3 regions of the Micromonospora citrea genome follow, and region 1 is predicted to be linked to each of the others. Evidence: riboswitches for the same ligand, from Rfam matches in the RefSeq annotation. Region 1 holds a riboswitch; each other region holds the start of a gene.
The links. Region 1 has a riboswitch for cyclic di-AMP ahead of GA0070606_RS06660 (C39 family peptidase). Riboswitches for the same ligand answer to the same signal wherever they lie in the genome.

Region 1 (7,876 bases):
AGCGCCAACCCGGTCTCGGCCATCTTCGACCGGATCTTCGTCGCCGGCCAGGCCGCCGTCGAGCGGTACGCCCGCGCCGGCGTCGACATCCCGGCGGAGAAGTTCGTGGTGGTCGGCCGGCCGCAGGTGGAGTCGATCGAGGTCCGGCCGGAGCCGGCGCGCGGCCTGCCGCACCCGACGGTGCTCTACACGCCGACCTGGACGGGGCACCACGCGGACGCCAACTACTGCTCGCTGCCGGTGGCCGAGGCGCTGCTGCGCGGGCTGCTGGCGCGCGGCGCGACGGTGATCCTGCGGGCCCACCCCTACACGTCGCAGAATCCGGCCTCGGCGCGGCAGCTGGGGCGGCTCACCGAGCTGCTGGCCGCGGACCGGGCCCGCACCGGCCGGCAGCACGTCTTCGGCGCCGCCGCCCGCGAGCTGACCCTGGCCGAGTGCGCGAACCGCTCGGACGCGCTGGTCTCCGACGTGTCCGGGGTGATCTCCGACTACCTCTACTCGGGCAAGCCGTACGCGGTGACGGACATGGGCGGCGAGGGCGACCGGTTCGCCGAACGCTTCCCGCTGGCCGGCTCGGGATACGTGCTGCGCCACGACATGTCCAACGTCGACGAGGTGCTGACCGCGCTCCTGGACACCGACCCGCTGGCCTCGGCCCGCTGGGCCACCCGCACCCGCTACCTGGGCGACTTCCCCGCCGACTCGTACGCCGAGGCGTTCCTCGACGCCGCGCGGCGGCAGCTCGACGCGGGCTGGAACCCGCCGGTCCCGCGCGCCGCCGGCGGGGCCGACCTGCCGGTCGAGCCGGACGAGGCGACCCTTTCCCCCAGCACCTGATCCGCCGCCCCGGCGCGGCGACCGGGACCCGATCCGCGCCCTGGCGCGGCGGTCCCGCGCCCGGCCGCCGCGCCGCCCCGGGTCGGCGCGGGGTTCAGCGGTAGGGGTCGACGAGGGCCAGGACCGCCTCCGGGTCCTCGACGTGGGCGTTGTGGCCCAGGCCGGGCAGGGTGGCGACCGGGACGCCCAGCTCCTTCAGCTGGGCGTCGGTGACCATGGGGTCGTGCTCGCCGCGGGCCAGCAGCACCGGCACGTCGGTCGCCGCCAGCAGGGCGGGCAGGTTCGGCTCGCCCACCCCGAACGCCGCCGGGTCCATCGCCAGCCGCCAGCGGCCGTCGACCTGCCGCAGCCCGGCCTCGACCACCGGGTGGTCCGGCGCGAAGAGGCCCGTCAGGCCGGCCACCCGCAGGTAGCGGCGGGCCGCCTCGTCCCGGCCGGCGAACCAGGTCACCGGGCGGCCGGCCAGCTCACCGGCCCTGGCCAGCTCGGCCGGGGACCAGACGGCCTTGATGCCGAGCCCGACCACGGCGTCGACCGGCAGCCCCGCGTCGCGGGCGGCCAGCGCCAGCCCGACCACGCCGCCGAGGGAGTGCCCCAGCACGACGAGCCGGTCGCCCACCGTGAGCCCCGCGGCGAGCCGGTCGGCCAGCCCGGCGAACGAGTACGACGGCAACGGCGGCGACCACCCGTGGCCGGCGAGGTCGGGCGCCAGCCACCGGCCCGGCCACCGGCGCTCCAGCAGCGGCGCCGAGGGCAGCCACACGTCGCCGGTCGCGCCCATGCCGTGCAGCAGCAGGAGGACCCGCCGACCGTCCCGGTCACCCGATTCATCGACCATGGCCCGCAGTGTGCCACCCGCCGGCCGCCCCGGCGAGGGCCGTGACCCGGAGACGACATCGGGCGCCGGCCCCCGGGTGGGGAGCCGACGCCCGACGAGTGTCGCTCAGGCGGAGTAGCCGCGGGTGGCGGCCCAGTTCGCCAGGGCGATGGTGGACATCCAGTACGAGGCGGTGGCCGGGTTCGCCGAGTCGGCGATCTTCACCAGCCGTCCCTCGTCCTGGTAGCCCACGACGGCGATGTAGTGGCCGCCGGGGAACGAGTGCCAGCCGCCGTCGGTGTCCGTGGCGCTGCCGGCGACGTTCACCACGACGCCCCGGCCGGCGGCGATGGCGGCGACGACGTCGGCCTGGAGCCGGTCCGTCTGCGCCGGGGTCGCGGCGCTGCCCGGGATCATCCGCGTCCGGTACGGGTCGCCCTTCACCGTCGCGTTCAGCACCCGGGTGGTGTCGTCGGCGGAGTCGGTGCCCATCTCGTCGGTGCCCAGCTGGGCGCCGAGGGCGTCCTGGCTGCGCGCGACACCGGCGGCGCTGAGGGCGTGCCGGACGGCGGCGGGACCGCAGTTGTAGAAGGTCGTCTGGGCCTGGTAGTCGTAGTCCAGGGTCTTGGACTTCGGCGGCTTCGGCGACTCCGCCTTCCGGGTCAGGTCCGGGTCCGGCCTGGCGCTGGTGGCGCTCGCCGAGGGAACGGCGCTGGACGCGGCCGGGGCGGCGGTCGACGGGACGGCCGCGACGCGGTCCTCGCCGCGCGAGGCGGCGGCGACGCGCTGCTCGGTCACGGCCACCGGGGCCTGCGCGGCGGCCGGCGAGGCGTCGGTCTCGGCCAGCAGCGCGCCGGTGCCGGACGCCAGCACGAGCGCGGCGGCCGACGCGGCGGCCACCTGGTAGGGACGCTCGGACGTCAGGCGGCGGAGCTGTCGCTTGAGGTGGTGCTTCATGGTTTCCTCCACGGGCTCGGGGGGTGAGCGGCCGTCGGTCCCTCTCCGCAGGAGGAACCGACCGCGCGGACGGCGTCCGGCGGTGGTGGACCACTCAGGGGATGTGCCCGGGATGCCGGGCGACGGGCGGTGACCGGTGGGTCAGCTCGCGGCGTACGGCCGGGCGAGCGCGGGCACCGCGGCGCCGTGGAGGCGGCGGCGGGGGGTGGCTGGGTGCTGCACGAGGATGGAACTCCTTCCGACACCGCCGACCGGGTTAGCTGACGGATTCGGGCGGGAAGAACGCCCTACCGCGGGCCGTGGCCCGCGGATTCACCCCGATGTTGCAGTGGGTCCCCGGCTCGTCTCTGCACGATTAGGCGGGTCGGCGCGGCGTCGCCTCTTGCGAACGGGTACCGCACCGGACGCGCCGACACTACTGGCCGGTCGGCGGCCTGCCAACCCGCTCTCACCTGCCTAAACCTTGATCGTGCGACATTTTTTGCGGGCAGTCCGACACTGACGTGACTCAATGGGACGACCGTTTCCACGCGCGCCTTCGGGCCACAACCGGACGAGCGGCAGCCATCGACGCCGAATCGCCGGCGAAAATCGGCCGGACCGCGCCGCATGACCGGTTCGGCGGCGCTGTGACCGGCGTCACCGAAATGCCGTCGCGTTCAGCCCGCGCGGGCGGGCCGCCAGCGCGCGGCGGGCGCGGGACGATGCGCGGTGGCCGCCGTGCGGGCGGCCGGGAGCCGGCCCGGCCGGAGCCGGCCCGCCGCGGCGTACGCCTCCGCGGCGAGGGCGCGGGCCGCCTCGGCGGCCAGGTCGGCGTCCCGCCACGCGAGGCGCTCCCGCTCGGCGGCGGCCCGGTAGCCGGCCCGCTTCGCGTCGCGTACCGCCCGGGCCAGGACGATCTCCTGCTCCGCCGGATGACGTCGGGGATCCCAGCCCGCCCGGTGACCGAACACGTCGCTGAGTTGCCGGGCGGTCAGGTCGCCGCGCCAGTGGGCGGCCATCGCCGCGTGGTGCAGCCAGCGCTCCCGGGCGGCGTACTCGGCGGGCGTGCGCGGGGTGCGCGGAGACGGCAGGAGGGCGGCCCCGGTGAACCGGCGGGCGGCCGTCTCCGCCTCGTCGTACGCCTGCCACGCGCGGCCGACCGCCTCCTGCGCGGCGAGCCAGTCGGCCCGCAGCCGGCGCGCGGTACGGGCGGCGCGGTCCGCCGCGACGGCCACCTCCTCGGCGTAGCGGCGCAGGTCGGCCGCCTCGGCCGCCGGGTCGTCGGCGGGCGGGGCGGCCGGCTCTTCGGCGGGTGGGACCCGCTCCGGGCGGGCGACCAGGACGGCGAGCAGGGTCAGGGCCAGCAGGAGCAGGGCGGACCAGATGGCGGCGGCCCGCGGCACCTCGATCAGGAACTGGTAGAGGACGGTCTCCATGGTCGGCACCTCACGGGTAGCGAGTGCGGCAGCGGGGCACCCGGCGGAAGCGTCGACGCCACGGCGGGCCCGACGGGTGCGGATGGTGGAGAGCGAAGGAAGGGCACCTTGCTGACGCCTGAGGTGGAGCGGGGGCCCTTGCCGACGCGTGGGGGCGGACACGTCCCGGGGCCGTCGTCGGCCCTGCCGGGGGGGGTGCGGCTCAGCCGCGCGGCGGGGCGCGGGGGCCGGCGGTGCCCGGGGCGCGCGCGGCGGGCGCGGGGGCCGGTCCGACGGCGACGGTCGCGGCCGCCGGACCCGGGTCGGCCGCGGGGGCGAGGGGGGCGGGGCCGGCAGCGGCCCGCTCGTCGGCGCCCCCGGCCCCGTCGGCGTTCCCGGCCCCGTCGGCGTTCCCGGCCCCGTCGTCGTCGACCTCGGGGAAGCCCGGCAGGCCGACGGCGGCCGTCGGAGCGAGGCCCGCCCCGGCCGGGGGCACCGCCACGGCGGCCACCGAAGGCACCGTGACGGTGGTGGGGGTCAGCCCCGCAGAGGCAGAGGCGGCGGCGGGTAGCGCCCCCGCGCCGACGGCGAACGCGACCGCGACGGCGAGCCCGGTCAGCAGCCGCGCGGCCCACCGCGCCACCCACCACAGGGGACAGGTGAGCACGACGGGCAGCACGCGACCACGCTACCGCCGACGCCGCCGGTCCGCATCGCCGCCGGGCGTGTCGCCGCGGACCGCACCGACCAGGGTGGACCGGTGCTCGCGCCGCCCGCGCGAGCACCGGGCCCGTGGCCGCCGGTCGGGTGACCGGGCTGGTTGAGCCAGGTCGCCGCCAGTACGCCTGACCGCTACCAGGGCACCGGGCCGTCCTCGGCGAAGAACCCGCCCGTCGACCCGTCCGCGCCGAGGGTGGCCAGGCGCACCAGGACCGCGGCGCCCTGCGCGACGGTGAGGACCCCGGTGTGGTTGTTGCTGTCCGTGTCGACGAAGCCGGGGACCATGCCCTACTCGTGGCGTCCGGTGCGGCGCTGATGGTTCGTGCCGCGTCTGTTCGGAACATGGAGATGCCGGCGATCCGATCCTCGTGACACCTCGGCGGTGTGGCCCACGCCACCGGTCACGGCTGTCACGGAACGAGAGGGACCGGCGTCCTGTGCCTCGGCCGCCGGGTGGCCTAGTATGCCGTGACCTGGCGGTGACGAGAGGCGAGGCGAATGCACCAGCGGATCCTGATGCGGGCGAAGAAGGGCCCCTTCGACGTCTACTCCGCCGAGGAGTCGCACGAAGCGAACTGGATCGGCGAGAACAACGGCAACCTCGTCTTCAGCCACGCCGCGCACAAGCTGCTGCAGACCGCCACCGCCGAGATCACCCCGACCGAGTTCAAGGTCAACCCGCGCGACGCCGACATGATCAACGAGCGGTACGACGTCTACGTGGTGCCGCTGGCCAACGCCTTCCGGCGCAGCTACGCCCACCGCATCGAGCTCATGACGAGACTCGTCGAGCGGCTGAAGATCCCGGTCGTGGTGCTCGGCGTGGGCGTGCAGACCGACGTCAACGGCGACCGGGAGTACCTGCGCCCGATCGACGACGTGGTGACCCGGTTCGTCAAGGCGGTGCTCGACCGCTCGCACAGCATCGGCGTACGCGGTGAGATCACCGAGGGCTACCTGCGCACCCTGGGCTTCTCCGCCGTCGACGTGATCGGCTGCCCGTCGATGTTCCTGCACGGCGACAGCCTGCGGGTGGAGAAGCGGAAGGCGGCGCTCGCGCCGGAGGACCGGATCGCGCTCACCGTCTCGCCGTACGTCAAGTCGATGGCGAAGATCATCGCCCGGCACCACGAGCGGTACCCGAACCTGCGCTACCTGCCGCAGGACCTCAAGACGCTCGGCACCCTGCTCTACGGCGACGCCCCCGAGGACCGGGGCAGGTCCAGCGCCATCCCGATCCACACCTCGCACCCCCTGTTCACCGAGGACAAGGTGCGGATGTTCGTCGACCCGTGGACCTGGATGGACTACCTGTCCCGGTTCGACTTCGCGTTCGGCACCCGCATCCACGGCACCATCACGGCGCTGGTCGCCGGCACGCCCGGCTACCTGTTCGCGCACGACTCGCGCACCCTGGAGCTCGCCCGCTACTTCGACATCCCGCACCGGGTGATGAAGGAGGTGCCGGCCGACGTCGACGCCGCCCAGCTCTACGGGGAGGCGGACTACACGGCGCTGGTCGAGGGTCACAAGGCGCGCTACGAGACGATGCTCGCCTTCCTCGCCAGGCACGACCTCGGCAACGCCTTCGCCGACGGCGACAGCGCCGCCCGGTTCGACGCGCGGGTGCGGGCCACCACCTTCCCGCCCGCCGTGCGGCCGGCCGCCGCGACGCCACCGGACGTGCTGCTGGAGCGGATCCAGTGGCTGCACGACCGCAACACCCAGCTGCGCGAGGACGCGGAGACGCTGCGTGAGCAGCGCCTGCGCTCCCGGGTCAAGCGGGCCGTGGGCGGCCCGGTGCGCCGCATGCTGAACCGTTAACCCGACGCTGGGCGGCTGTTCAGGGACTTCACCTTCGCCGGCAACGTGAGGTTCCGGGGCCGTCCATCCACGCCGTCGATGGTGTCGGCGTGGTCATTGAGCCGACGCAAGCACCGCTGCTGAGCATCGTCGTGCCCGTGTACGGCGTCGAGCCGTACCTCTACCAGTGCCTCGAGTCGATCCGCGCCGACGTCCCGGCCGGCGAGGCCGACGCGGTGGAGGTGATCGCGGTGGACGACGCCTCCCCCGACCGCTGCGGGGAGATGCTGCGGTCGTACGCGGCCGGGCGGGCCGGGGTCCGCACGGTGCACCTGACCGGGAACGTCGGCCTGGGCCCGGCCCGCAACGCCGGCCTCGACGTGGCCGCCGGCGCGTACGTCTGGTTCGTCGACAGCGACGACTGGCTGCCGCCGGGCACGATCCCGGCGGTGCTGGACCGGCTGCGCCGGGCCCGGCCCGACGTGCTGATGCTGGACCACCTGCGGGTGCACGAGGGCGGCCGGCGGGAGGTCGACGCGAGCAGCCACCTGCTGCGCGGCGTGCCGGGCGTGGTCCGCCTGGCCGACCGGCCGCAGCTGCTGCGGGTACAGCACACCGCCTGGAACAAGGTGGTCCGTCGCGGGTTCATGGCCGAGCTGGGGCTGCGCTTCCACCCCGGCTGGTACGAGGACATCCCGTTCAGCCACCCCCTGCTCATCGGCGCCGAGCGGATCTCCGTGCTGGACCGGGTCTGCTACCTCTACCGGCAGGGCCGGCTCGGCGCGATCACCTCGACCCGCAGCCGGCGGCACTTCGACGCCTTCGACCAGTACGAGCGGCTCTTCGACTGGCTGGACCGGCACGCCCCCGACGACCGGCTGCGGGCCGAGCTGTTCACCCTGATGATCAGCCACTACCTGGTGGTGGCGGGCAACGACGGCCGGCTGCACCCGCGGCTGCGCCGCGCCTTCTTCCGCAGGGTGGCGGAGCACTACCGCCGCTACCTGCCCGGCGCCGGCTACTCGCCGCCGGCCGGGGTCGCGGGGCTCAAGCACCGGCTGGTCGGCCGGAACAGCTACCTCGCGTACGCGACGCTGCGCCGGGCCCACCGGGCCGCCGGCCGGGTCCGGGGCAACCGGCCGACCCCGCCGACCTCCCCCGCCCCGGAGCCCGCCCTCGCCCCGGAGCCCGCCCTCGCCCCGGACGCCGGACCGCCCACCGACGCCGCGCACGCCGGCACAGCTACCGACGCCGGGCACGCCGGCAGGGCCACGGACGCCGGGCACTCCGGGCCGCCCACCGGCACCGCGCACGCCGGACCACCCACCGACGCCGGGCGCACCGG
Region 2 (6,977 bases), 3.7 Mb from region 1:
GGCCACGGCGCTGCTCGCCGAGGTGGAGGGCACGGTCGGCGTGATCACCCCGGTGCCCCGCCAGGACGAGGTGGCGGGGTGGCTGGGCGGGCTGGGGGCGCCGCGCCTGCAGGTGGTGACCAGCCTGGAGGCCAAGGGCATGGAGTACGACGGGGTGGTCCTCGTCGCGCCGGGCGAGATCCGGGCGGACCCGGGCTCCGGCGTGCGGACGCTCTACGTCGCGCTGTCCCGGGCCACCCAGCGGCTGACCACCGTCGACCCGGTCGGCTGAGGGGTCGGCCGGCCGGCCAGTCACTTGCACATATTGCGATGTGAGCATAGTTTGGACGCGGATCCGGACGAGTGACGGAGGGTGGGCGCGTGGGCGCAGGTCATGACCACCACCACGGGTCGGTCGCGAACGCCGCGCACCGCCACCGGGGCCGGCTCTGGGCCGCCTTCGGGCTGCTCGGCGCCCTGATGGTGGTGGAGGCGGCAGCCGCCTTCCGCACCGGCTCGCTGGCCCTGCTCAGCGACGCCGGGCACATGTTCACCGACGTGCTCGGCATCGGCATGGCGCTCGCCGCGATCACCGCCACCCGGCGGGCCGACGCGGACCCGCAGCGCACCTTCGGGCTCTACCGGCTGGAGGTGCTGGCCGCCCTCGCCAACGCCGTGCTGCTCTCCGGCGTCGCGGTCTACGTGGTCGTCGAGGCGGTACGCCGGTTCGGCGACCCGCCGGCGGTGCTCGCCGGCCCGATGCTCGCCGTGGCCGTGCTCGGCCTGCTCGCCAACGTGGCGGCCTTCGCCCTGCTGCGCTCCGGCGCCAGGGAGAGCATCAACCTGCGGGGCGCGTACCTGGAGGTGCTGGGAGACCTGCTGGGGTCACTCGGCGTGATCGGCGCGGCCCTGCTGATCTCCGTCACCGACTGGTGGTGGGCCGACCCGGTGGTCGCCGTGGCGATCGGGGCGTTCATCCTGCCCCGCACCTGGCGCCTCGGCCGCGCCGCGCTGCGCATCCTGGTGCAGGCCGCCCCGGAGCACCTCGAGGTCACCAAGGTGCACGACCGACTGGCCGCCGTTCCCGGCGTCGCCGAGGTGCACGACCTGCACGTCTGGACGTTGACCTCCGGGATGGAGGTGGCCTCGGCCCACCTGACCACCGAGCCTGGCGCGGAGGTGGGCGCGGTGCTCAGCGCGGCCCGGACGGCCCTGCACGACGACTTCCAGATCGAGCACGCCACGTTGCAGATCGAGCCGGGAGCATCGCCCGGGGCCTGCGGGTCGGTTGAGTGGTAATGAGCACAACCTTAAATCTGGGAGAGTATTGTCGACTTATGTCGGATTTGACGGTAAGCGGACAGGCACCCACGGTAACGCCCGCTGCACCAGTCACACCGGCACCGGTAGGCTCGGACCCGGCCCTCGCCAGGCGGCACCCACCGGTGCCGGCGACGGCCGCCGCCTAATCGCCCGGCGGGGCGAACCGGGGAACCATGTTCGTGGGGTGCATCCGCGTCAGCGGTAGGGATCTTCCGTCCCGAACCCGTCAGCTAACCCGGTCGGCGGCTGACGGAAGGACACGTGTATGCCAGTGATGGCACCTGTACGACGACGCGCCGCCCGGATGGCGGCCCTGATCGCCGCGACGCTCGCCCTCGGCGCCGCGGTCGCCCCGGTCACCGCCTCCCCCGCGGCGGCCACCCCCCGCGCCGGCCTGCCGGCCGCGGCGCCCGGACAGGACGCGGAGGGCGGCACGCCCGCCCTGCGGGCCCAACTGGAGGCCGCCAGCAAGGGCTACCTCGACGCCAAGCGGGCCCTCGACACCTCGGTCAAGCGGCAGAAGCAGCTCACCGCGCAGCTCAAGACGACCGAGACCGAGCTCGCCGAGCGGTCGGAGAAGGTCGGCGAGATCGCCGGGCTGGCCTATCGCACCGGCCGGCTCGGCGCCGCGTCCGCGCTGCTCAACAGCAACTCGCCGGACGGCTTCATGGATCGGGCCGCCGCCCTCGACGCGGTGGCCGCCAACGAGGACCGCGCGCTGCGCGAACTCCAGGAGACCCGCGACACGGCCGTCCGCACCAAGCTCGCGCTCGACGGCGAGATCCGCGAGCAGCGCAAGCAGGTCACGCTGATGGCCAAGCGCAAGGAGCAGGCCGAGCGGGCGCTGACGGTGGCCAACCGGCAGCAGTCCGGCGGGAGCGGCGGCGCGCCGCGCGGCACCTCGACCGCGACGGCGAAGCCGGCGCCGCGCAACTCCGACGGCTCCTGGCCGTCCGAGTCGTGCAGCGTCAACGACCCCACCCCCGCCAACGGCTGCATCACCCCGCGCACCCTGCACGCGCTCAACCAGGCCAAGGCGGCCGGCTTCACCCGCTACGTCTCCTGCTACCGCCCCGGCGGTTCCGGGGAGCACCCGAAGGGCCGGGCCTGCGACTTCGCCGCGCAGAAGAGCGGGTTCGGCGGCGACGCCACGGGCGGCGACCGGACGTACGGCAACAACCTGGCGACGTACTTCGTGAAGAACGCCGACCGGCTCGCCGTGCTCTACGTGATCTGGTACAGGCAGATCTGGCTGCCCAGCAGCGGGTGGAAGTCGTACAGCGGCGCCAACGGCGACCCGTCCAGCGACCACACCAACCACGTGCACCTGTCGGTCTACTGACGCACCCGGCCCCGGTGACCCGCCCGTCGGGTCGCCGGGGCCGCGCCGCGCGTACGGCCGGTCCCCCCGGCCCGGGCCGGGCGCCCGGCTGTTCCGTCCGGGCTGCCCGAGCGTCCCGGGCCGGGCGGCCCGGTGGCGTGCCGTCAGTCGGGCGGGCGGCGGTCCAGGGCGGCACCGAGCCGGGCGGCCAGCCCCAGGTGCGCGGCGCGCGCCTGGCGGAAGGCGTAGCCGAAGAGCGGCGCGGGCGCCTCGAGGGTGATCTCGACCTCTATCCGGACGACGCCGTCCGGCTCGGCGCGCAGCCGGGTCCGGTTGCGCACGGTGGTGGCCGGCCACTGCCGCGCCACGGTGACGATCTCGTCGGGCCCGTCGGCCAGGACGTCGGCCCGGTAGGTGACCGGCAGGCGCAGCGGCCCCGCGGCCAGCCGGTCGGTGATGAGATAGCTCGCCCGCGCGCCGGGTCGGGGCGGCGCCACCCGGCGGACCCGGACGATCAGCGGGTGCAGTTCCTCCTGTCGGGCCGGGTCCGCTAGCAGGCCGGCGGCCTCGGCCGGCGAGCAGCGCGCCTGGACGGTGTAGCTGAAGGAACCTCGCCTGAGCACCCGGCCTCCCCACCGTCGCCGACGCCGTCGCCCGATCGTCGCGCACGCGCGGCACCGTGGCAACGGCGCGCCGGCACCCGCGCGGATGTCGACCGCTCACCCACCTCTGCGACTACCGTCGGCTGCTGACAGGTCACGACGCGTGTCGGTCGACGGAGGGCGGGAGCATGAACGGGTACGACGGATGAGCGGGCACGTGATGGTCTTCGCGCCCACGCCCCGGCTGACGGTGACCGTCGACCAGCCCAGCGACGCCCCGGAGCTGCACCTGCACCCCGGCGGCCAGGGCGTCTGGCAGGCCCGGATGGTGATGTCGCTCGGCGTCGACGTGGTCCTCTGCACCGCCCTGGGCGGCGAGATCGGCCAGGTGCTGGAGCCACTGCTGGTCAGCGAGGGGGTCGACCTCAAGGTGGTGCTGCGGGACTCGGGCAGCGGCGGGTACGTGCACGACCGGCGCGAGGGGTCCCGGCGGGAGGTCGTGGACGTGCCGGGCCAACCGCTCAGCCGGCACGAGTTGGACGAGCTCTACAACCTGGCGCTCGGCGAAGGGCTGCGCGCCCCGGTCAGCGTGCTGAGCGGGCCGAACGAGCCCTCGCTGGTGCCCGCCGACCTCTACCGGCGCTTCGCCGCCGACCTCGGCGCCAACGGCGGCCGGGTGGTGGTCGACCTGGCCGGCGAGCACCTCACCGCGGTGCTGGACAGCGGCGTCTTCTTCCTCAAGGTCAGCCACGAGGAGCTGATCGCTGACGGTCGGGCCGCCGGCGACGACGAGGAGCAGCTCACCCGGGCGATGTACGACCTGCACGCGGGCGGCGCCGAGAACGTCGTGGTGAGCCGGGCCGACGAGCCGGCGCTGGCCCTGGTCGACGGCGAGGTGTTCGAGGTGGAGATGCCCCGCCTGCAGGCCGCCGACCCGCGCGGGGCGGGCGACTCGATGACGGCCGGGGTGGCCGCCGTGGTCGCCCGGGGCGGCGACGTGCGCACCGCGATCCGGACCGGGGCGGCGGCCGGCGCGCTGAACGTGACCCGGCACGGCCTGGGCACCGGCCGGCTCGACTCGATCACCGGCCTGGTCGACCGGGTGCGGCTCGTGCCGGCCGGCAGCCGGCCGCAGGAGCGGACGACGCCCGACGAGCTGGCCGACCGGGCGGCCGAGCGATGACGCTGCGCGTGCTGGTCACCAACGACGACGGGATCGCCGCGCCGGGCATCCAGGCGCTGGCCCGGGCGGCGGCGGACCGGGGTCTCGACGTGGTCGTCGCCGCTCCCCTGGAGGAGGCGAGCGGCACCAGCGCCGCGATGACCGCCGTGGAGCGGAACGGGCACGTGGTGGTCCACGAGCACCCGCTGCCGGAACTGCCGGAGGTGCCGGCGTTCGGGGTGGGGGGCTCGCCCGGCTTCATCGCGCTGATCGCGGTGCACGGCGCGTTCGGGCCGCCGCCGACCGTGGTGCTCTCCGGCATCAACCGGGGCGCGAACGCCGGCCGCGCCGTGCTGCACTCCGGCACCGTCGGCGCCGCCTTCACCGCCGCGGCGAACGGCTGCCGGGCGATGGCCGTCTCCCTCGACGTGCTCTCGGCCGGGGAGGCGACGGCCGCCAGCGGGGGCGCCGCCGTGGCCGCCGCCGCCCGGGTACGCGACGCCGAGCGGCACTGGTCGACCGCCGCCCGGGTCGCCCTGGACCTGCTGCCCCGGCTCACCGCCGGGCCGGTGGAGAGCGTGCTGAACGTCAACGCGCCGGACCTGCCGCACGGCCGGCTGCGCGGGGTGCGCCGGGGCACGCTGGCCAGCTTCGGCCAGGTGCAGATGACGGTGGCGGAGTCCGGCCACGGCTTCGTGCGCACGTCCCTGGAGGAGCCCGGGCAGGCGGTGCAGCCCGGCACCGACCTGGCCCTGCTGGCCGACGGGTACGCCTCGGTGACGGCGATCCGCGCGGTCACCGAGGTGGCGGACGTCGACCTGTCGGGCCTCGGCGGCGACTGAAGTGGCCCGGCCACCGGCCGGTCAGGCGCCGGGGAGGACCTCCGGGGTCGGCGCGCCAGCGTAATAGGGCTCGGGGGCGCCGAAGAGGCCGAGCAGGCCGGTCACCCAGAGCTGCCGGTGCACGAACCGGCTCGGCTCGGTGACGACGAGCTTGACGCCGCTCACCTCAGCGGTCTGGAAGCCGGCGACCATCGCGCTGATGCCGACCGAGTCGATGAAGGTGACCAGCCTCATGTTGAGCTCGATCCGGCTAGGGCGCCCCTTGGCCAGCACCTCGGCGATCGCCTCACGCACCTCGTACGCGGTGTCGACGTCGATCTCGCCCCGAGGGGCGATCTCCACGACACCACCGGGCAGGACCGACTTCACGATCGACAGGCTCACGCGAGCACCTCCACTCGCCCGTCCGACGGGCGCCTCATCAGTACGCGGGCCGCGACCGAGAGTATTCCTCCGACGGCCTCGGTCGCCACCCCTCGGGATGAGCAATTCGCGGACGAGGACGCCTCAAGTCGCCCTTATCCGGACTTTTGACTTCTTCTTCCCCCAACGATCAGCTGGCGCTGACGCGTCGCCGACCCAGGGTAGCGGTCCCCCGTCGACACCGCCCGGTACCCGACCTCCCGGCGTGGCCCGGCCTCTTCCGCCCCGCGCGTTGCCCGCGCTGCCTAGCATCGGCTCGACGGACGGGACCTCGACGGAAGGACGACCGATGATCAGGAGACTTGCCGCGCTGGCCGGTGTCGGCGCGCTGCTGGCCCTCGTGCTGGCCTGCGGGTTCGGCGGCGGCGGGGACGACGACGATGACGACGGTGACGACTTCGCGCGCGGCCTGACCGCGGTCGTCACGCCCCGCTGACGCACCGGGCGTCCCGGCGGTCCCGGTCCGCCCGCGACGGGCGGGGTTTGCGGAGCCGCCCGACCGGGCACAGGCGGGACGAGTGAACCGTGACCGCCGGTGCGCCGTCGAAGTCCGAAGTGGCCGTCGGCTTCGGCACCCCGAGGAGGTAACCACCATGTTCGGAACCAACCTGCTGGACCGCCGCAGCAAGCCCGAGCGGATCGCGGACCAGGCGTGGCAGCACCTGGTCTCGGCGGTCAGCTCCGCCGGCGACACCGTCCGGTCGGCCCGCCGGGGCGGGTCCGGCCTCGCCGACGAGGCCGGCGACCTGGTGGGCTCGGCGGCGGACGAGGCGCGTCGCCGGGCGACCCTGGCCTTCGACGCGCTCGCCGGCCGGCGGCCGGCGCTGCCCTGGACGCTGCTGGTCGCCGCCGCGCTGGCCGGAGCCGCGATCGGCTGGGCCGCCGGCACCGCGGCCCGGGCGGCCGGCAGCCGCGACCGGGCCGCCGACGACATCGAGTTCGTCGACGTGGACCGGCCGAACTCCCCCGTCGGCCTGGACAGCTGAGCGCCCACCGGCACGAGCGCCGGCGGCTGATGCAGGTCACGTGACCTGGGGTGGGCGGCCCGACTGGACCGCCCACCCCAGGGTCAGCGGCTGGTGCAGGTGATCGCGCGCGGTGGACCGTTGGCGCCGGTCCAGCTTCCAAGGAAGCCGATCGTGGTGCTGGCGCCCCCGCCGAGTCCACCGTTCCAGCCGGCGTCGCGGACCGTGACCGCCGGGCCGGTCTGGGTGTGCGTACCGCCCCAGAGCTGGGTGATCCGCTGGCCGTCCGGGAAGGCCCAGTCCACCGTCCAGCCGGTGATCGGTGTGGGGCGGGTGTTGCGCACCACCACCTCACCCTGG
Region 3 (6,977 bases), 2.0 Mb from region 1:
GGGTGGCCTGCGCCGGGCCGCCCACCGTCTGCTCACCCTGGTCGCCGCGGCTGTCGTCGGCGCCGGCGCGCTCGCCGCGCCCGCGTACGCCGAGCCCTCGGTCGACGAGATCGAGGCGGCGATCGACAAGAAGTGGGAGCAGTTGGAGCCCACCATCGAGCAGTACAACAAGGTGCGGGCGCAGCTGAAGGTCAACCGCAAGAAGTCGGCGGACCTGCAGAAGAAGATCCAGCCGTTGGCGCTGGAGACCGAGCTGGCGATGGACCGGGTCGGTGACCTCGCCTCCCGCTACTACATCTCGGGCCCGTCGCAGGAGATCGGCGCGCTGCTGGTGAGCGCCAAGCCGGACACGCTCACCGAGCAGCTGACCCTCCTGGACCGGCTGGCCGCGAACGAGCGCAGGCAGCTCGAGGGCGTCACCAAGGTCCGCGAGAAGTACGACGCCGAGAAGCAGAAGCTCGACGCGCTGATCGTCGCGCAGACCAAGCAGCAGAACGACCTGGCGGCGAAGAAGAAGCAGATCGACGCCGACATCAAGAAGCTAGAGGCGTCGCTGCCGGTGACGACCGTCAAGACGGAGAAGTGCCCGACCATCAACGGTGTGGTCAGCGACGCGGCCCGGACCGCGATCCGGACGGCGTGCGCCCAGGTCGGCGACCCGTACGTGTGGGGCGCGACCGGCCCGAACTCGTTCGACTGCTCCGGTCTGACCCAGTTCGCCTACAAGGCGGCGGGCATCCACCTGACGCACTTCACGGGCGCCCAGTGGAACGAGGGCAAGGCCATCCCACGCTCCGAGGCGCGCCCGGGTGACCTGGTCTTCTTCTTCAGCGACCTGCACCACGTCGGCCTCTACCTCGGCAACGACAAGATGGTGCACGCGCCCCGGGCCGGCAAGCCGGTCAACGTCTCCAGCATCAACACCATGCCGGTGGCCGGGTTCCGCAGGCCCGGCTGATCCGTCGCACCGCCCGCGCGAGAGGGCCCCCGGTCGAGTCGACCGGGGGCCCTCGTCGTGCTCTGGCCGGCGTGCGCCGGAACCGCCGCGGTGGGTCAGCGGGGCGCGCCCACCGGGGACGGCAGCAGGTTCACGTCGTCCAGGTTGACGTACATGACCCGGTGTCCGAACTGGATCTGCACGTACCTGTTGTCGCCGCGGATCACCGTCCAGTCACCAGGTGCGGAGCCGTCGAAGGTGACGGCCCGGTAGTACTCGCCGGGCAGCACGGTGCCGACGGCGTACCGCTGGCCGGCGGAGAGGGTGTACTGCAGCGGCGAGATCGGCTGGTAGGGCACGCCGGCCGGGTAGGCCGCCTGCTCCGGGTACGCCCGGCCGTACACCGGGATGGTGGCCTTGCCGGCCTTCGGGGTCACCACGAAACCGACGGACCACTTCGCGGTCGGCTTCGAGGCGGGGTTGTGGAACCACGCCTTCTGGCCGAGGTACCAGATCGCGGTCCAGTCCCCCTGCACCCCGGCCAGGGCGTACGTCTGGCCGGCCGAGGCCCGGGCCCCGTGGTCGGAGACGTACATGGTGTTCGGGGTGCCGTCGGGCCGCAACGCGATGTCGTTGACCAGCGGCGCGTCGTGGCTCGGCGCGCTGTGCAGGACCACCGCGGAGGAGCCGCGCAGCGGGCACGGCGCCGTGGGCGGGGGCGGGTTCGGCACGCCCGGCGGCTGCCGGTTGCAGCCGGTGAACTGCGGTTGGTTGGTGGCGAAGTCCGGGTCGATGGTGACCAGCCCGGTGCGCGGCGTGCCGGTCGACTTGAACGGCGCCCGGAGCAGGTCGAAGTAGTGCGACCAGTCCCAGTACGGGCCCGGGTCCCAGTGCATGCCGCGCACGGTGGAGGCGACGGTGCCGGGGACGTTGTCGTGCCCGATGATGTGCTGCCGGTCCAGCGGGATGTCGTACTGCGCCGCCAGGTGGCGGACCAGTTTGGCCGAGGTGCGGTACATCGCCTCGGTGTACCAGGTGCCGTGCCCGGCGAAGCCCTCGTGCTCGAGGCCGATGGACTTGGCGTTGACGTACCAGTTGCCGGCGTGCCAGCCGACGTCCTTGGTCTTGATGTGCTGGGCGATGTGGCCGTCCACCGAGCGCAGGGTGTAGTGCCAGCCCACCCGCCGCGGGTCCTTGACCAGGTTGACGCTCGGCCCGAAGTAGCCCTCGGTGTCGTGGATGACGATGTACTCGATCTTCTGCCGGTTGGGCCGGTCGGAGAGGTCGTGGTTGCCGTAGTCCCCCGCGCCGGGGCCGTACTTCTGGTAGGGCGCCGGGATCCACTCGCAGGAGATGGTGTCGGGGCACTCCAGCCCGTCGGGCCGGGCGAGCTTGCGCAGGTTGAGCCGGTCCAGCCAGGAGCGCTGCGGCTGCACCACGCGGGCGGGCAGGCTGACCTGCTGCCCGTCGTCGGTGAGCCGGCTGTCGCCGGTGTTGATGGTGCCGTAGACCTCGTCGGCGAAGGCCGCCGCCGCGTCGGCGTTGTCCGCGCCGGAGTAGCGGGCCACCGCGCCGTACCAGGCCGCCGGGTCGGTGTCGGCGCCGACCGGGGCGCCGATCTCCTTCTGGTACGCGGCCAGCAGCGCCGCCCCGCCCCGGATGTTCGCCGTGACGTCCGTACGCAGCGCCTCCTCGCTCGCGCCGGTCAGCTCGGCGGCGGCGTCGAGGGTCCGCAGCGCGGCCTCGGCGGGAGGCGGATCGGCCGGCGGCTCGTGCGCCTCGGCCAGGGACGGGCGGGAGTCGTCGCCGCGCGGGTCCTCGGTGCCCTCGTCGTGGTGGGTGCCCCCGGACTGGGCGGCGACGTGCTCCGCGTCGGTGAGGTGCATCGGTCCGTAGCCGCCGCTGGTGCTCGGCGTGCCGGCGTTGGTGTCCCAGCGGGACTGCAGGTAGGAGACTCCGAGCAGGACGCTCTCCGGCACGCCGTACTCGGCCGCGGCGGCGGCGTACTGCTGCTGCCGGTCGGTCGTCGGCGCGGCGGCGGCGGATCCGGCGGCGGTGAGCGGCGTCGCCGCCAGGGCGGCCGCGACGGCGGCGGCCAGCAGGACGCGTCTGCTCCTCGATGTCGCTGTCAGGTGCATCAGACCCCCAGGTCGGACGGGCGAATGTGGGGCCACCTTCGCCCCGCCCGGCGCCTCTGGTCAATACCTTTCCATCTGTCACTTCAGAAAGAAGAAAATCTTCGTCGCCGGGGTTGCGCGCTCCCTCGGCCCATGTGAATACGGTGTGTCACGGCGCGACGGGTTGCGAATCGATAACGGCCGTCTCTACTCTGGTCATTCGTCGGGCCGGTGACAGTCCGCCCATCCGGGGTGGTGACGGTCCGACACCGCCGAGTCGCTCCCGAGCGAGCCGGGGACCCAGGTACCCCGGGGTGAATCCGCAGCCTCTGCGGTAGGGCGTCCCCTTCCCGCCCGAACCCGTCAGCTAACCCGGTAGGCGGTACGGGAAGAAGGAGTACGGAGCCCGGTGGCACACCATGCCCCGCGGCCACCGTCGGCACGGTCGGTCCTCGCCGGCCCGACGACGGCTGCGCCGCGCCCACGCTGGTACCGCTGCACCACCGCCCTCGCCGCCCTGGCCGCGTTCGCCGTCGTCCTGACCGGCGGCGCCACGGCGGCCCACGCCGAACCGACGGTCGCCGAGATCGAGCGCCAGATCGACGAGGACTGGAACAAGCTCGAACCGATCATCGAACGGCACAACGCCACCCGTCAGGACCTGGCCGCCAAGCGCCGGCAGGCCGACGCGCTCGCCAGGCAGATCGCGCCGCTCCAGGAGCAGGTCGACCAGGCGATGGAGAAGGTCAACGCGCTGGCCGTCCGCGCCTACAAGGGTGAGAACGTCTCCGCCGTCAACGCCCTGCTGGGCAGCCGCTCGCCGGACCAGATGGTCGGCCAGCTCGAACTGCTCGACCGGTTCGCCCAGCACCAGCAGCAGGACGTGCGGCAGGTCGCCGAGTTGCGCGACCGGCTGGCCGCGAAGAAGGGGCCGCTGGACGAGATGGTCGCCCAGCTCGGCCGGACCGAGGCCCAGCTCGCCGCGAAGAAGAAGCAGATCAACGCCGAGATCGACCGGTTGCAGAAGCTGCGGCTACGGATCTACGGCAGCGGCGGGGGCGGCCCGCTGCGCCCCGCCCCCTGCCCGGCCAGCTATCCGGGCGGCGGGGCCGGCACGGCGGTGAAGTTCGCCTGCGCCCAGATCGGCAAGCCCTACGTCTGGGGCGCCGAGGGGCCGAACTCGTACGACTGCTCAGGTCTGATGCTCGCCGCCTGGGCGAAGGCCGGGATCTCGCTGCCGCACAACGCCGCGCAGCAGCGCCGGGTCACCGCGACCGTCAGCCGGGGCGAGCTGCGCCCGGGTGACCTGGTCTTCTACTACAGCGACCTGCACCACGTCGGCATGTACGTCGGCGGGGGCTGGGTGGTGCACGCCTCCCGGGCCGGGGTGCCGGTGAAGATGAAGAAGGTCGACGACGGCCCGATCCACAGCTACGGCCGCCCCGCCTGACGTACGCGCGGAGGGCTCCCGTCCGGCGGGGGCCCTCCGCCCGTGCCCGAGGGGTGGGGTCAGCGGGTCGGCCAGGTGCGCCAGTGCTGCCAGGAGCGGCTGGGCGTCGGGCCGCGCTGCCCCTGGTAGCGCGAGCCGTAGACCGCCGAGCCGTACGGGTGCTCGGCCGGCGACGAGAGCCGGAAGATGCAGAGCTGGCCGATCTTCATGCCGGGCCAGAGGGTGATGGGCAGGTTGGCCACGTTGGACAGTTCGAGCGTCACGTGGCCGGAGAAGCCGGGGTCGATGAAGCCCGCGGTGGAGTGGGTCAGCAGGCCGAGCCGGCCCAGGCTCGACTTGCCCTCCAGCCGCCCGGCGAGCTGGTCGCCGAGGGAGATGACCTCCAGCGTCGAGGCGAGCACGAACTCGCCCGGGTGCAGCACGAACGGCTCGCCCTCGGGCACCTCGACCATCGACGTCAGGTCGTCCTGCTGGATCGCCGGGTCGATGTGGGTGTAGAGATGGTTGTTGAAGACCCGGAAGAGCTTGTCGAGGCGTACGTCGATGCTGGACGGCTGCACCAGGGTCGGCTCGAAGGGCTCCAGCGCGAGCGTGCCCGCCTTGATCTCGGAGACCAGGTCGCGGTCGGAGAGCAGCATCGGAACACCATAGCGAGCGATGTGCGTGACCTGCGTGTCGGACTACCTGTTCGTACACGTGTTCGATAGAATGTCGGCATGGCTTCCTGGTCCGAATTCGCCGCCGACGAGCCCCGCCTCGCCGACGGGATCCGCTCCCTCATGCAGCAGTACGGGCCGGGCTTCGGCTATCTGGCCACCGTCCGCGCCGACGGCGGCCCCCGGGTCCACCCGGTCTCCCCGGTGATCACCGACGAGGGTCTCTTCTGCTTCGTGGTCGACTCGCCGAAGCGGCGCGACCTGGAGCGCGACGGCCGTTACGCCCTGCACTCGTTCCCGCCGGAGGAGAGCGACGACGAGGCCTACGTGGCCGGCCACGCCCGGCCGGTGACCGACCCGGCCCGGGTGGCCCGGCTGGCCCGCACCCACCGCGCCACGCCGCTTGTCGACTGGCGGCTGTTCGAGTTCACCGTCGACGTGGCGATGCTCGCCCGTCGCGAGCCGGGCGTCGCCGGTGGGGCGGGCGAGGGGCACGGGCGGCCCGCCGTCCAGGTCTGGCTCGACCCCGCCGCGGCCCCCTCCGGCGCCGCCGCGGCACCCGCGACGCGGCCGGCAGGCGGCGGTCACGCCGCCCACCGCCCGGCTGCCTGAGACGCGGTGTGGCGCGCCGGGCCGTCCCCGTCCGCCGCGCCACACCGCCCCGCACACGACGGTGCCGGCCCCGTCCGACGGGGCCGGCACCGGCCGTACGGTGGAACTACGCCGCGCGGTACGCGTTCCAGGCGGTCAGCATGCGGCTGGCCTGCCCGGCGGTGAACTGGTACATGCACGAGTCGTACGTGTAGTCCATGAAGTTGGTGATCGGGTCGACGCCCGGGGCGGTGCAGGTGTCCCGCCCGGTCGGGCACTGGTAGGCCGGGGAGGCCTCGGCGGCGGTGTCGCTGACGCTGTCGCCCGAGCCGGAGCAGCCGCCCTGGAAGGTGTGGTAGAGGTTCAGCCAGTGGCCGACCTCGTGGGTGCCGGTGTCGCCCTGGTTGTAGTTGGTGGCCGTGCCGCCCGGCAGCGACTCGCTCAGCACGACGACGCCGTCCATGCTGTTGAGCTTGCGGGTCGGGAAGGTGGCCCAGCCGAGCAGGCTGTCGCTCAGCTCGCCCAGGTAGATGTTGAGCATGTTCTTGCCGCCCTCGCGCAGGGAGGTCTTCATCGACCGCTCCGCGGAGGAGCCCTGCACGATCGGATACCAGGCCGGGTTCGTCACCCGGTTGATCTTCGTGAGCTGGAAGCTGAACGCGGTGGCCGCCCCGCCGGTCGCCCCGCTGAAGGACTGGTTCAGCACGTTGATCTGCGACGTGACCATCGAGTCCGGGATGTTGCCGCCGGCCCGGGTGCCGTCCTCCTGGATCACGTGTACGACCACGGGGATGGTCACGGTCGCCGTCGTGGAGGCGCCGGCGCCCGCGCGGAACCGCGCCCGCTCGCGCAGGGCGGCGGCCAGGTCGGCCTCACGCTCGCGGGTCTCCGCGAGGGTCAGCTCGTTCGGCTCGTGCCTGGCGCCGCCGCCGGGCTTGATCCGGGCGTCCGAGTGGACGTCGGCCGGCTCGACGCAGACCTCGCTCGGGGCGGCGGAGAAGGCCGACGCGGCCGGGACGACGCCCACCGCGGCGGTGCTGAGCAGCAGCGCGAGGGTCGTCGACGCGACGCCGGCCGTACGCCGGGTCAGCAGGTTGGGACGGAGTCCCATGGGCCCACCTCTTTCTGGCGGCGCGACAGGGGGTGTGTCACGCCGTGGCTGAGAACGTTGGGCAGACGCTACAACCGATTGACGGATTTGAGAACGTCCATGAGCTGCGGCGACG

Region 2: it holds a riboswitch for cyclic di-AMP, as region 1 does, so the genes downstream of both, GA0070606_RS23575 (coiled-coil domain-containing protein) here and GA0070606_RS06660 (C39 family peptidase) in region 1, are expected to answer to the same signal.
Region 3: it holds a riboswitch for cyclic di-AMP, as region 1 does, so the genes downstream of both, GA0070606_RS15665 (C40 family peptidase) here and GA0070606_RS06660 (C39 family peptidase) in region 1, are expected to answer to the same signal.

Annotation. Positions count from the first base shown of each region.
Region 1 covers NZ_FMHZ01000002.1:1,424,508-1,432,383, forward strand. The annotation lists gene GA0070606_RS06650 (CDP-glycerol glycerophosphotransferase family protein) at 1-837, shown strand, start outside; gene GA0070606_RS06655 (alpha/beta fold hydrolase) at 932-1,675, opposite strand; gene GA0070606_RS06660 (C39 family peptidase) at 1,781-2,623, opposite strand; cyclic di-AMP (ydaO/yuaA leader) riboswitch at 2,842-2,983, opposite strand; gene GA0070606_RS06665 (hypothetical protein) at 3,271-4,029, opposite strand; gene GA0070606_RS06670 (hypothetical protein) at 4,232-4,687, opposite strand; gene GA0070606_RS06675 (Rossmann-fold NAD(P)-binding domain-containing protein) at 4,861-5,013, opposite strand; gene GA0070606_RS06680 (polysaccharide pyruvyl transferase family protein) at 5,227-6,552, shown strand; partial or broken gene GA0070606_RS06685 (glycosyltransferase family 2 protein) at 6,642-7,715, shown strand.
Region 2 covers NZ_FMHZ01000002.1:5,135,710-5,142,686, reverse strand. The annotation lists gene GA0070606_RS23585 (HelD family protein) at 1-271, shown strand, start outside; gene GA0070606_RS23580 (cation diffusion facilitator family transporter) at 361-1,278, shown strand; cyclic di-AMP (ydaO/yuaA leader) riboswitch at 1,432-1,563, shown strand; gene GA0070606_RS23575 (coiled-coil domain-containing protein) at 1,577-2,644, shown strand; gene GA0070606_RS23570 (SRPBCC family protein) at 2,788-3,246, opposite strand; gene GA0070606_RS23565 (1-phosphofructokinase family hexose kinase) at 3,431-4,408, shown strand; gene surE (5'/3'-nucleotidase SurE) at 4,405-5,229, shown strand; gene GA0070606_RS23555 (STAS domain-containing protein) at 5,251-5,613, opposite strand; gene GA0070606_RS32655 (hypothetical protein) at 5,942-6,088, shown strand; gene GA0070606_RS23550 (hypothetical protein) at 6,246-6,638, shown strand; gene GA0070606_RS23545 (cellulose binding domain-containing protein) at 6,722-6,977, opposite strand, start outside.
Region 3 covers NZ_FMHZ01000002.1:3,413,488-3,420,464, reverse strand. The annotation lists gene GA0070606_RS15675 (C40 family peptidase) at 1-958, shown strand, start outside; gene GA0070606_RS15670 (N-acetylmuramoyl-L-alanine amidase) at 1,054-3,075, opposite strand; cyclic di-AMP (ydaO/yuaA leader) riboswitch at 3,315-3,451, shown strand; gene GA0070606_RS15665 (C40 family peptidase) at 3,464-4,504, shown strand; gene dcd (dCTP deaminase) at 4,564-5,142, opposite strand; gene GA0070606_RS15655 (pyridoxamine 5'-phosphate oxidase family protein) at 5,221-5,772, shown strand; gene GA0070606_RS15650 (zinc metalloprotease) at 5,879-6,862, opposite strand.